DNA from 2 places in the Pseudoalteromonas sp. SG41-5 genome. Region 2 is predicted to be linked to the other one. Evidence: riboswitches for the same ligand, from Rfam matches in the RefSeq annotation. Region 2 holds a riboswitch; the other holds the start of a gene.
The links. Region 2 has a riboswitch for lysine ahead of lysC (lysine-sensitive aspartokinase 3). Riboswitches for the same ligand answer to the same signal wherever they lie in the genome.
Positions count from the first base shown of each region.

Region 1: another riboswitch for lysine. It lies ahead of dapA (4-hydroxy-tetrahydrodipicolinate synthase); the one in region 2 lies ahead of lysC (lysine-sensitive aspartokinase 3).

Region 1 covers NZ_JACJFH010000028.1:14,200-19,662, reverse strand. The annotation lists gene H5232_RS09430 (phospholipase A) at 1-20, opposite strand, end outside; gene H5232_RS09425 (succinylglutamate desuccinylase/aspartoacylase family protein) at 306-1,427, opposite strand; gene H5232_RS09420 (PLP-dependent decarboxylase) at 1,433-2,638, opposite strand; gene H5232_RS09415 (2,3,4,5-tetrahydropyridine-2,6-dicarboxylate N-succinyltransferase) at 2,638-3,378, opposite strand; gene dapA (4-hydroxy-tetrahydrodipicolinate synthase) at 3,394-4,278, opposite strand; lysine riboswitch at 4,411-4,604, opposite strand; gene H5232_RS09405 (DNA-3-methyladenine glycosylase I) at 4,795-5,463, shown strand, end outside.
Region 2 covers NZ_JACJFH010000051.1:27,909-33,371, reverse strand. The annotation lists gene H5232_RS14005 (biotin/lipoyl-containing protein) at 1-231, opposite strand, end outside; gene H5232_RS14000 (sodium-dependent transporter) at 296-1,618, opposite strand; gene H5232_RS13995 (4'-phosphopantetheinyl transferase superfamily protein) at 1,772-2,515, shown strand; gene lysC (lysine-sensitive aspartokinase 3) at 2,492-3,895, opposite strand; lysine riboswitch at 3,973-4,144, opposite strand; gene nhaD (sodium:proton antiporter NhaD) at 4,259-5,463, opposite strand, start outside.

The DNA of each region.
Region 1 (5,463 bases), on a different contig from region 2:
ATCCCATAGTGCCAAGTCATTATTATTCCTTTGATAAAATCAAATAGAGAGTAGCTATTGTGTTTTTCGTAAATGAGAATAGGCTAATTTCAGTATCATAAAACGACTAAGATACCTATCCCATACATTTATCCAGCATTTACTTTAACTGAATATCAGTGAATTGTTACTGAACTTAGTTGATTGTGGCGCTTTTTGCCCATAAATACAAAGAAAAAGCGGCCGAAGCCGCTTGTTCAATGCACTTTTTCCAATTGGATAGTCGTGCTCTCACGCAATGAGAAGGGTTGAGCTTGATATAAAAATTAAAGCTCAAATACGTTAGTAAAGAATTTATATAGTTCGGTGCCTTGGTTTACGCTTGCTGAAGCAAAATGCAAAATCGCGATGGCGTCACAATCAAGTGTTAGGGTTTGTAATGGTTGCTCTGCTAGGTAGCGCTCCATTCGCAATACTCTAGCAATCGGCTCGCCAGCTTTGATATGGCCGCCAAGTGGCGCTATATACTCAACCATGCCGCCCATAGGTGCATAGTAAGCAAGGTAATCATTTAAATCACAGCCGTAGCGCTTCATTACTTTTGGCTGATAGGGGGCATCAACGAATACCTGCTTATGATTTAGGTAACTTAAAATACTATTAGCATCATCAAGGGCCGCAGTTAAATCGATTTTTTCTTGGCTGCCGAGTTCGACCGTAAAAGCTTCAACCTGCACTTTAAACTCACGCCCTTGTTGAGCTAATGCCTCGGTTAATTGCCACCATGGGCAAAAACTTGCTTCATCCATTGCTCCTGCAAAATCATTAGGGATGATTAATACATGAGGAATATTAAAGTAGTTGGCACTGGCCTTGGCATAATCTGGGCAATATAAATGCTGACTCGAAATGGGGCCTGTGTGTAAGTCGAGCACGATATCAGCTTGGTGTGCCAACTTTTGCAAGTTAAGTGCAATGCGTTTGCCTGTAGTTAGGCGATAAGCTGGACCGCTGAGTTGTTGGTCTACTTCATCAATCAGTGCGGCTTTAAACGCACTTTTTAAGGTTTGCTCATCGGCATCACTATATTGCTCAGCAAATTGGCTCGCGAGCTTACTATTACAGTGATACATGCGGTTCCAGTTGGTGCCGGTGATTGGATCAAAACGACCAAGGGTAAATTCCCCCGATTTTTGATTGCAACCAATTGGGTTCGCGTAAGGCACTAGGGTGATATCGCCTTTGAGTTCAAGGTGCTTAAGCTGCTCAAGTAATTGGTAAATAACCGCATTGCCTTGTACTTCTGCACCGTGCATATTAGCTTGCACATACACACTTGGCCCAGTGCCATCGCCTTTTAAACGATAGACAGGAATTGTGAGCGGTAGGCCGTTGGCAACTTCACCAACTACTATGTTTTCTTGGCTTATAGCTTTAGTCGTACTCATCTCAATTACCTTAAGTAGTAGCTGGCATCTTCAGCTGTGCGAATACAGTTAAGCTCGCCATTTTGTAATGTGTATTCAGCTGCTAGCTCATGACATAAAAAATACGGCATACTTTCGGTAAAGCCGTACGCGCCACATTGGCTAAACACCAACCAGTCTTGCTCATTTAAATCACTAGGTAATTGGTGTTCACCTAAGTAATCAAGTGCTGTACATAATGGCCCATATAAGCTCATAGTTTGGTATGCAGCAGTTGAGTCTCGTAATAATCGTGCTGGGAAATCTTGGCTGGTGACTGCAGGGCGCAATAAATGATTAATACCGCCGCTTAAGATCACTTGTTGTTGGGCATAGTTAAGTTTTCGCTCAACGACAGGCGTTGCGTAATGACCGCATTCGCCCACAGCATAACGGCCAAGCTCCATCCAGAGTTCTTGTACGCCTGCGGCATGTTTAATGTTAGCTAATGCATCAATGAGCGCATCCCAACTTAAGGTTGGTGCATCAAGAGTGTAAGGAATACCTAAACCACCGCCTAAGTCGAGTACTTTTAAGTGAATACCTAAGTCGTTGGCAAGCTTTGTTAACGGCGTAATCATTTGTGACCAAAGTTCAGCGAGTTTGTCGCTGCTAAGCATGTTGCCCCACTGAAAAATATGCAGGCCGTCAAAATTAAGCGCTGGGTAGTCGCTAGTATTTAGCGCTTGCCATTCATCGCAACTTAAACCAAATGGAGTAAGGCTATCGCCACCAAGTGGGTTTTTTTCCCCTTCAGGCCAGCGTAATTGCACTCGCAGTAATACCTGTAACTGACAGTTTTGTAAGCTTGCTTGCTCGTTAAGCCAGCGTACTTGATTAAGGCTTTCGGCAACAAAGGTACGTACGCCGCGCGCAATAAAGTGTTTAATTTGTTTTGGGCTTTTGGCAGGCCCTGTATTGAGCACGCGCTCGCTGTTAATACCTTGTGCCAGAACTTGCTCAAGTTCGCCTTTACTTGCTACATCAAAGTTAAAACCCACGTTATCTAAGCTTTGAATGACTTTAGATAATGGATTAGCTTTTACGGCATACCACAGTTTTACCTCAGTTTGCGCCACTAATCGCGTTAAGTGTGCGTTTAATGTATCAAGGTCGTAAATAAAAAATGGTGTATCAAGCGTAGTTGATAGCTCATCAATGGCGGTTTTAACTGGCGTGCTCAAAAAGCTCATTAACGTAAAACCTCTTCAAGCAGCAATGATGCATCACTTTGTTCATCACGGTATTTTACAATTAATGCACACGACATACTTAATCCTTGCTCGCGGGCCCAAGTATTAGAAGCTGGACGAGAGCCTGGAATAACAATCGCGTATTCAGGAATAGGCTCGCCTTTAGCCAGCTGGCGCTCATTAACACAGTCATAAACAGGAATAGTTGCTGATAAGCGTACACCTGGTGCGAGCACCGCGCCTTTTTTCACTACTACGCCTTCAACAATCACGCAACCTGCACCGATGAATGCATCGTCTTCTACCACCACCGGGCTTGCACCAATAGGTTCAAGTACACCGCCTAGTTGTACTGCAGCGCTTAAATGTACATTTTTACCTACTTGCGCACACGACCCCACTAACGCGTGGCTATCAACCATCGTGCCTTCGTCGATAAACGCACCAATGTTTACATATGCTGGTGGCATAATAATCGTGCCCTTAGCAACGTGTGCGCCACGGCGAACGCTTGAGCCACCAGGTACCATACGCACTCCAGCATCGGCTGCAAAACCTTGTGGTGCTAAATTGTGTTTATCAACAAAGCCACCTGGAAATTCGGTATTAGTGCCATTTTTAAACGCTTCTAAAATACCTTGTTTTACTGCAACGTTAGCATGCCATTGGCCGTTGTCGTCTTGTGTTGCTGCGCGCACAGCGCCCGATTCTAAATTATTTAGTAGTTCTAACCAGCTCATTATAAAAACCTGTATTTAATGCCAAGATAAAATGGTGTTGTTTGCGTTGTTAATACAATCAGTTTGCGTTAACTCAAGATGCGTCAAAGGTGGACGTAAGTACGGGCTGTTAATTCGCCCTTGTAAATGCATCAATACTTTGACGGGGATAGGGTTTGCGACAGCAAACAAGCTTTGAATGGCTTGTGACCAGTCGGCAAATAAATTGGGGTGTTGACCGCTGAGACTTCGTTTTACAAACTCATGGGTTTGCACAGGCCATGCATTAGCAGCCACAGAGACTAAACCTTTTGCGCCAGCCTGGGCAAAGTAAGGCATCAGTGCATCGTCACCGCTAAAAATAGCTAAATTAGGTGCGACTTTTCTAAAACCTTCAAATTTAGCAATGTCGCCACTGGCTTCTTTGAGTGCCCACAAGTTTTTATGGTCTTTCAAGTTGCTAATTACGGCCGATGGAATATCAACAGCACTGCGCCCTGGTACGTTATAAAGCATGCAAGGATGTTTACTGGTATTAAGTAAGCTTTCAAACCAATGTGTTTGGCCTACCACGCCGGGCTTAGCGTATAGGGGAGTGCCCAGTAAATAGCTATGAATGGGTAACTGATTACAGTATTCAACCCAGGCAAGTTGTTGCTTTAGATTTATACCGCCTACTGCAGCCATCAGCGGTACTGTTGGCGTTAATTGGCACACGTGTTCAACAATCGCTTGTTGCTCTTTGAGTGTTAGTGCGAGGCCTTCGCCGGTGCTACCAAGTAATAAAATACCATTGTCAGCCACTTGCTGCTGTGCAACTAACTGATCAAGAGTGGCATAGTCGACTTCACCAGCGTCAGTAAATGGCGTGACGAGTGCCGTCCACAAAGGGTAGTCATTTAAATTGAAGTTATTGATCATCTCTCACGAACTTATAAGTGATTCGAGGAGTTAATAAGCTTTTATGATTGGAGCCACATTAACGTCGTTCGAACTAATAATTCGAAGAGCGAATGGGCTTAATATAATAGGGCGCTATGGCCTTATTACGCTAAGACCAGAAGCTCTCCACCAAATATTTTAACAGCCAAGCTGTTATTGGTGACAGTCGCTGGGATTCAACCCAGTCGCCCGAAGTAAAACTTCACAAAAAGTGTTACTTCTCGGCGTTAATTCCCCTCACGTATGATCACTGGAGTATGTGCTCCTCACATACGTTACCTGAATAACGCACCTCTTCTAGCCCATGGTGTAAGTTTTATCGTTTAAAACTCAAACCTTTAATAGGGGTAATGCGAAAGATTAAAGCATTTTAGCCGTCTAGGTGTCAAGGCTGGATATTTTTAAGTTTATTTTTAGCTGCAATGTGCTCCTGACATTTTTTTACAACGTAAATAGCGTTACAGTAAGCGTAATAACAAGCAGTGGTAGTGAGTAATGGAAAAATTTCAAGATATATATCAACGAGCGGCACAGCGAAAAGGTAGCGAAGTAATGTTACAGCAATTACTTGTTGCCCCTCAAAATGCAAAGCAATTAACTGCTTTACCTGATGATGCATGGCTTGAAGAGTTTACCCGCAAAATTTTTCAAAGTGGTTTTTATTGGTCAGTGATCAACAATAAATGGCCAGGTTTTCGGGAAGTATTTTGGGATTTTAGTGTGGCTAAATTATTAATGATGCCGCCAGATATGCTTGAGCAAAAAGCCACCGATGGGCGAAGCGTTCGTAACTTTAAAAAAGTGCAAACGATCCCAGAAAATGCGTATATGATCCATGAAGTGGCAAGTGAACATGGCAGTTTTAGTCAGTTTATTGCAGATTGGCCGAGCGACGATATTATTGGTTTGTGGGGGTATTTAAAAAAGCATGGGGCGCGTTTAGGTGGTAACACCGGCCCTTATGCATTGCGAACCTTAGGGAAAGATACTTTTTTATTATCGCGTGATGTAGAAAGTTATCTCCGTGCTCATAAAATAATTGATGGCGGTTTACAAACTAAAAAGTCACTTGCCAGCGCTCAACATTTTTTTAATGAATTGCAGCAACAAAGCGGATTAAGCCTACAAGAGCTCAGTCTGTTAGTTGCATACAGCGTGGGCGAT
Region 2 (5,463 bases):
CTGCAAAGTCATTACAACCTGTTCAGGATTAACATGGTCGCCATTTGCAATCGTTATATTCTCAATAATGCCACTGCAGTCGGCCATTATTTCTAAAACAACCTTTTCAGTTTCAACATCAAATAACACATCACCGGCATAAACGAGTTGGCCTTCACTAACATAAAGTTTAGCGATATCTGCTGTGTGTATTGAGTCTGGAAGCGTAGGGACTTTAACATCTATGTTCATAATTCCTCCTTGGGTATAACACTATGTATTAACAATTAAAACTAAAAAACTGACAGCTAAATTATCAACCAAACGCGACATTAGCGAACACGGCGGTCATCAGTATCGGACACACATAACGTATGTACTGAGCAAACCAATAACGCATGCCACTTGCAGCCTCATTTAATTGATTACCACGGCGCCACAACCACCCTACAGTGATAAAGTAAAATAAGCCCATAAGCGGTAATTGATACTGAGTCAGTACCATGATCACTAAACCAAATAGCCAATCAAAATTGAAAATAATCAACGATGACGCGGCTAAAACCGTTAAGCTCACTAAAAACGTCGCTTTTTTACGCTCTACTTGATGGTTTTCAACTAAAAAAGCCACTGGAATTTCAGTTGATGAAATAGTCGAGGTAAGTGATGCAATCGACATAAGTACAAAAAACAGTAAACCAACCAATAAGCCAATTTCGCCCATAGTATTAAATAACTGCGGTAGAATTGCGAAAATTAGTTGCCCTTCTCCCACTAATTTTCCATCACTAAATACTTGCACGCCATTGTGCTGCGCCACGTAAATTGCAGGAATAATTAATAAACCCGCTAAAAAGGCAACCCCTGTATCAAGTAACGCTACCGACGCGGTTAACCGCGGCAAATTAGCATCAGGCTGCAAGTACGAGCCATAAATCATCATACAACCGACACCCAGTGACAGTGAAAAGAACGCCTGTCCCATTGCCGCAATAATTAAACCTGGGTCGAGTATTTGGCTAAAGTCTGGCACTAAATACGCAGCAAAGCCTTCACTTGCGCCATCAAGCGTGGCTATATAAGCAATTAGCACAACGAGTAACACCAATAGCATCGGCATTAACCGTCGCGACCATGTTTCTATGCCAGATTTAACACCTTTGAGAATAATACTCGCAGTGAGGATCAGCATCAGTGGTGTAAATACAAAATTACGCGCCATCGAATCCGTGTGCAAAAACGTACTGACGGTGGTAAATCCAAAAAAGCTAGCAATGGGTTCAAGGGCATAAGCAAGCATCCAACCTGCAACAATTGAGTAAAAGCTCAGCATCACAATCGCACCGGCTAAACCTAAATAACCAGCAGCAGCGCCTACTTGCGGTGCTTGCTCTTGCCATGCTTGTCTAAGTGCTTTAACCGGATTAGCTTGCGCTTTATGGCCTAAGTACAACTCAGTGTATAAAGCTGGCAAGGCTAAAAAAAAGATAACTATAAAATAGACTAGTAAAAACGCGCCGCCGCCATGATTTGCCGCTTGCGTGGGAAATCCCCAAATATTACCTAATCCAACTGCAGCGCCAGAAGCTGCTAAAACAAAGCCAAGGCGGCTTTGAAAACCATCACGCAATTGTGCCATACATCTACAAATCTGTTATTATTTTTCATTATTGTGAATTAAACCATATTTAACTCTCACAGAGTAATAAATTTGCCTTGGCTTAATTAACCAGCGCACAACCGCACAAAATATAAACATGTTTGTTCTTTTATCACTTTAATTGTGGATTTTATGCCTGCGTTATTTTTTCAACAGCAACTCGTTATCACCAAACACAGCGTGCAGCCGTTCAATGCGAATACTATTTTATTATTTGACGCCCAGCAGTTAAATGTTGATGAATTTGATTTAAACGCACTATTAAGCCCATTTGAACTGACGGTTATCACCCGTAGAAAAAGTTACAAAGCCAAGCAAGAATATTTAGCCACTCGGCTACTGCTTAAGTATTTGGTAAAACAAACGATGCCACAATTTCGTGATCTAGCAAATAACCATATTAGCTCTGAATTTGACCAGCAAAGCAGTAAATTACTGCTTCATATAACTGACTGTGACACAGTATTGCGTAGTTGTTTATCCCACTCTAATGGTTTTGTCGGTGCTGCATTAAATGTAGAACGAATTGAATTTGGTTTTGATATTGAAAAAATAAACCTGAAGCGTCCATTTGCAAAGCTCGCTAAGCATTTTTATCATCTTGATGAGGTAAATTTAATAACGCAAGATCAGCAAAGTGCAGAACGATTTTTTAGAATATGGACCTTAAAAGAAGCACTTGCCAAAGCCACCAGCCAACCAATTGCAAAATTACTCAGCCCCAATGTATTTACTGAACTTGAGCGAGCAAATTTAACAGCGCTGAGTTGTCAATATCATGAGTTTGATATCAGTGTGGTAAGTGACAAGAGCACTGACTGGCAGTGCTCTGTGGTAAATTCTACCGCCCAATTACGCGGCGTTTTGAACTTCTAATAAACGGCTGTGGATCGCTTGCACAACAAAGTCTGACTCGCTCTGCTCCACTAAAAAGCACAGGTTATGTTTACTTGCGCCATGACAAATTAAGCGAATATTAAAATCGCTTAATACATTCATTAAGTTAATTTCTTGCTGACGTAATTGAATTTGTGAACCAATTAATGCCACTAAGGTTAAGTTGTTCTCAACCGACACGTGGCAAAACTCCGCTAACTTATCAAGGCATTCTTGATCAAGCTCAGGACGCGAGGCATTTGGCGCATTATCTAAAGTAATTGCAACACTTATCTCTGAGGTAGTTACCAAATCAACCGAGATATTAAACTCACTTAAAATTGTAAACACGTGAGCTAAAAAGCCACTAGCCAAAAGCATTTCAGGGCTTTTTAAGGTTAACAATATTTGATTTTTACGCTGCGTGACAGCACGAATTCCGGGGATTTGTGATTTCTCACGTTCGATCCAGGTACCACCACGTTCAGGCTCACGGCTAGAACCAACAAACACACTAATATGGCTGCGGCTCGCAGGTAAGATAGTTGCCGGATGTAATACTTTCGCCCCAAAGGTAGCCATTTCGGCCGCTTCATCAAAACTTAAACGCGCAATCGGCGTAGCCTTAGCACATAAGCGCGGATCGGTGCTAAAAATGCCCACGACATCAGTCCAAATGTGCACGCTTTTAGCGTTTATAGCTTCGGCCAATAATGCCGCACTGTAATCTGAACCACCACGACCAAGTGTGGTAGTTTGACCATGTGCGTCGCTGCCTATAAAGCCTTGAGTTACAATAACCTGTTCAGCTAATAACGGAATTAAATGCTCTTTTGCGGCCATTGCTGTTGCAGCTACATCTGGGGTTGCTTTAGAAAATTGGCTGTCGGTTTTTAATACCTGTCGCACATCAAAACGCACCGCATTTAAGCCATTTAAACGCAGTACCTGAGTAAATAAATAGGATGATAAACGCTCACCAAAGCTCAATAACTCATCATGTTGTTGCTTTGATTTTAGTGGCTCACTGGCAAGTGACTTAAAAGCTTTAATGGTTTCATCAAAGCCATGAGCTAAATCAGCATCCAATGACAGCTCATTTAAAATAGCTTCTTGAATAGCAATAACGCCAGCAATGTTCTCATTGCGCTCATCTGCTGATAAATCTTTTTTACATAAGGTCACAAGGTGATTAGTCACTCCTGCGCTGGCACTTACGGCCACTACTCGTACGTTGTTATCGGCTACAATAATTTCACTGCAACGGCTCATCGCTTCAAAGTTAGCCACACTGGTGCCACCGAACTTTGCGACTACGTAGTCTGATTTTTGATTTTGTGCTGACTGTTGCAAGTTAGTTGCAGCTAATTGGGTATTCATGTCGTCTCCTTTTGTGGCATTCATACCACGATAAAACAAGAAGAACTTGGCAAGGGGGTGCTCGATAAGAAAAGTCCACTGCCAGAAGCTCTCCACCTAATTGGTGACAGTTTTGAGGATTCAGCCCCATAAACCGAAAAACCACTGTGACGTCCAGTTGCTTTCCTCGGCGAGTACTTCCCTCCTTAATGATTACAGGCATACGTCGCCTAACATTAAGTACCTAAGTACCGCACCTCTTCTGAATGTTAGATTAATTACTTAAATTATTAGCAATTAAATAACAAAACCCGCTATTAAGCGGGCTTTGAAAGTTATCGTTTAGACGTCTAGCTGTCAAGTTGTTTTAAATAATAAAAGCAATTAAATAAAGCTACCAGCTAAATACGATCCCATATAACCAATTGTATAAGCGATTAATAAATACACCGACATACGTAAATAACTCATAAAGGTAAGCGCTTTTACTTTACTCATAGCGATAATACCGGCAGCCGAGCCAATAATAAGCATGGACCCCCCCACCCCAGTTGCATACGTAAACGACAACCATTGTTGTGGACTCATCACTATTTCAGCTTTAAGTAACGCAGCCGTTAGTGGTACGTTGTCAACCGCAGCTGATAATATACCCATTAAATAATTAGCGTATTGTGCTGGCATTAACTCGTAAAGGTGAGTGAACTTACTGAGCATACCGACTTCTTTCAGGGCGCCTACAAGTAATAATACGCCAACGAAGAACAGCAAGGTGTCGTATTCTATTTCGCGAATATAATCGATGATTTTTTTATTCACATCTTTTTTGCGCATTAAAAATTGCGCTACTAAAAACATCAACGACAAACCAAATAAGAAAGTTAACAAAGGCGGCACATGATAAAGCACGCTTAACGTTAATGTCCCGACAATCGTTGATAAGAAAATCACTGCAATAGTGATATCTGTTTTCTCAATGCGACGGTCCTCTTGTTTGGTAAACTCAACTTGGCCGTTGAGCCCAAATGACAGCATAATGGCCAATAGCGCCACGCTAAATAACGCAGGCACAACCAACAATAGCAAGTGACCAATGGTAACTTTGTCATCAAGGAAAATCATCAAGGTAGTAACATCACCGGTAATTAACGACACTCCGCCCGAGTTCACACTAAAGATGATAAGCGTAGCGTATTTAATTAGCTTTTTCGGATCGAGTTTTAACGACATAACCACCGCAAGGGAAATTAATGTGGCTGTGATATTGTCTGAAATCGACGAAAATAAGAAGGAGAACCCGCCAATCAAAAACATCAGTTTGCGTTCGCTAATAGCACTGGGCATTATCTTATGCACAATATTTTGGATAAAACCTTTGGAGTTCAAATAGGCTACAAAGGTCATTGCAGCCATTAAAAACAACCACAGTGTGGCAATCTCTAAAATATTGTGGTCAAGTTGATGTTGTACGTTTTCGGGGCTTTGCCCGTGAAGCGGCGAGATAAATAAGATAATCCAGCATAAAGTACCAAAGAAAAGCGTGGTTTTGGCCTTGTTTACATGGATAATATCCTCTATAACGATGAGCA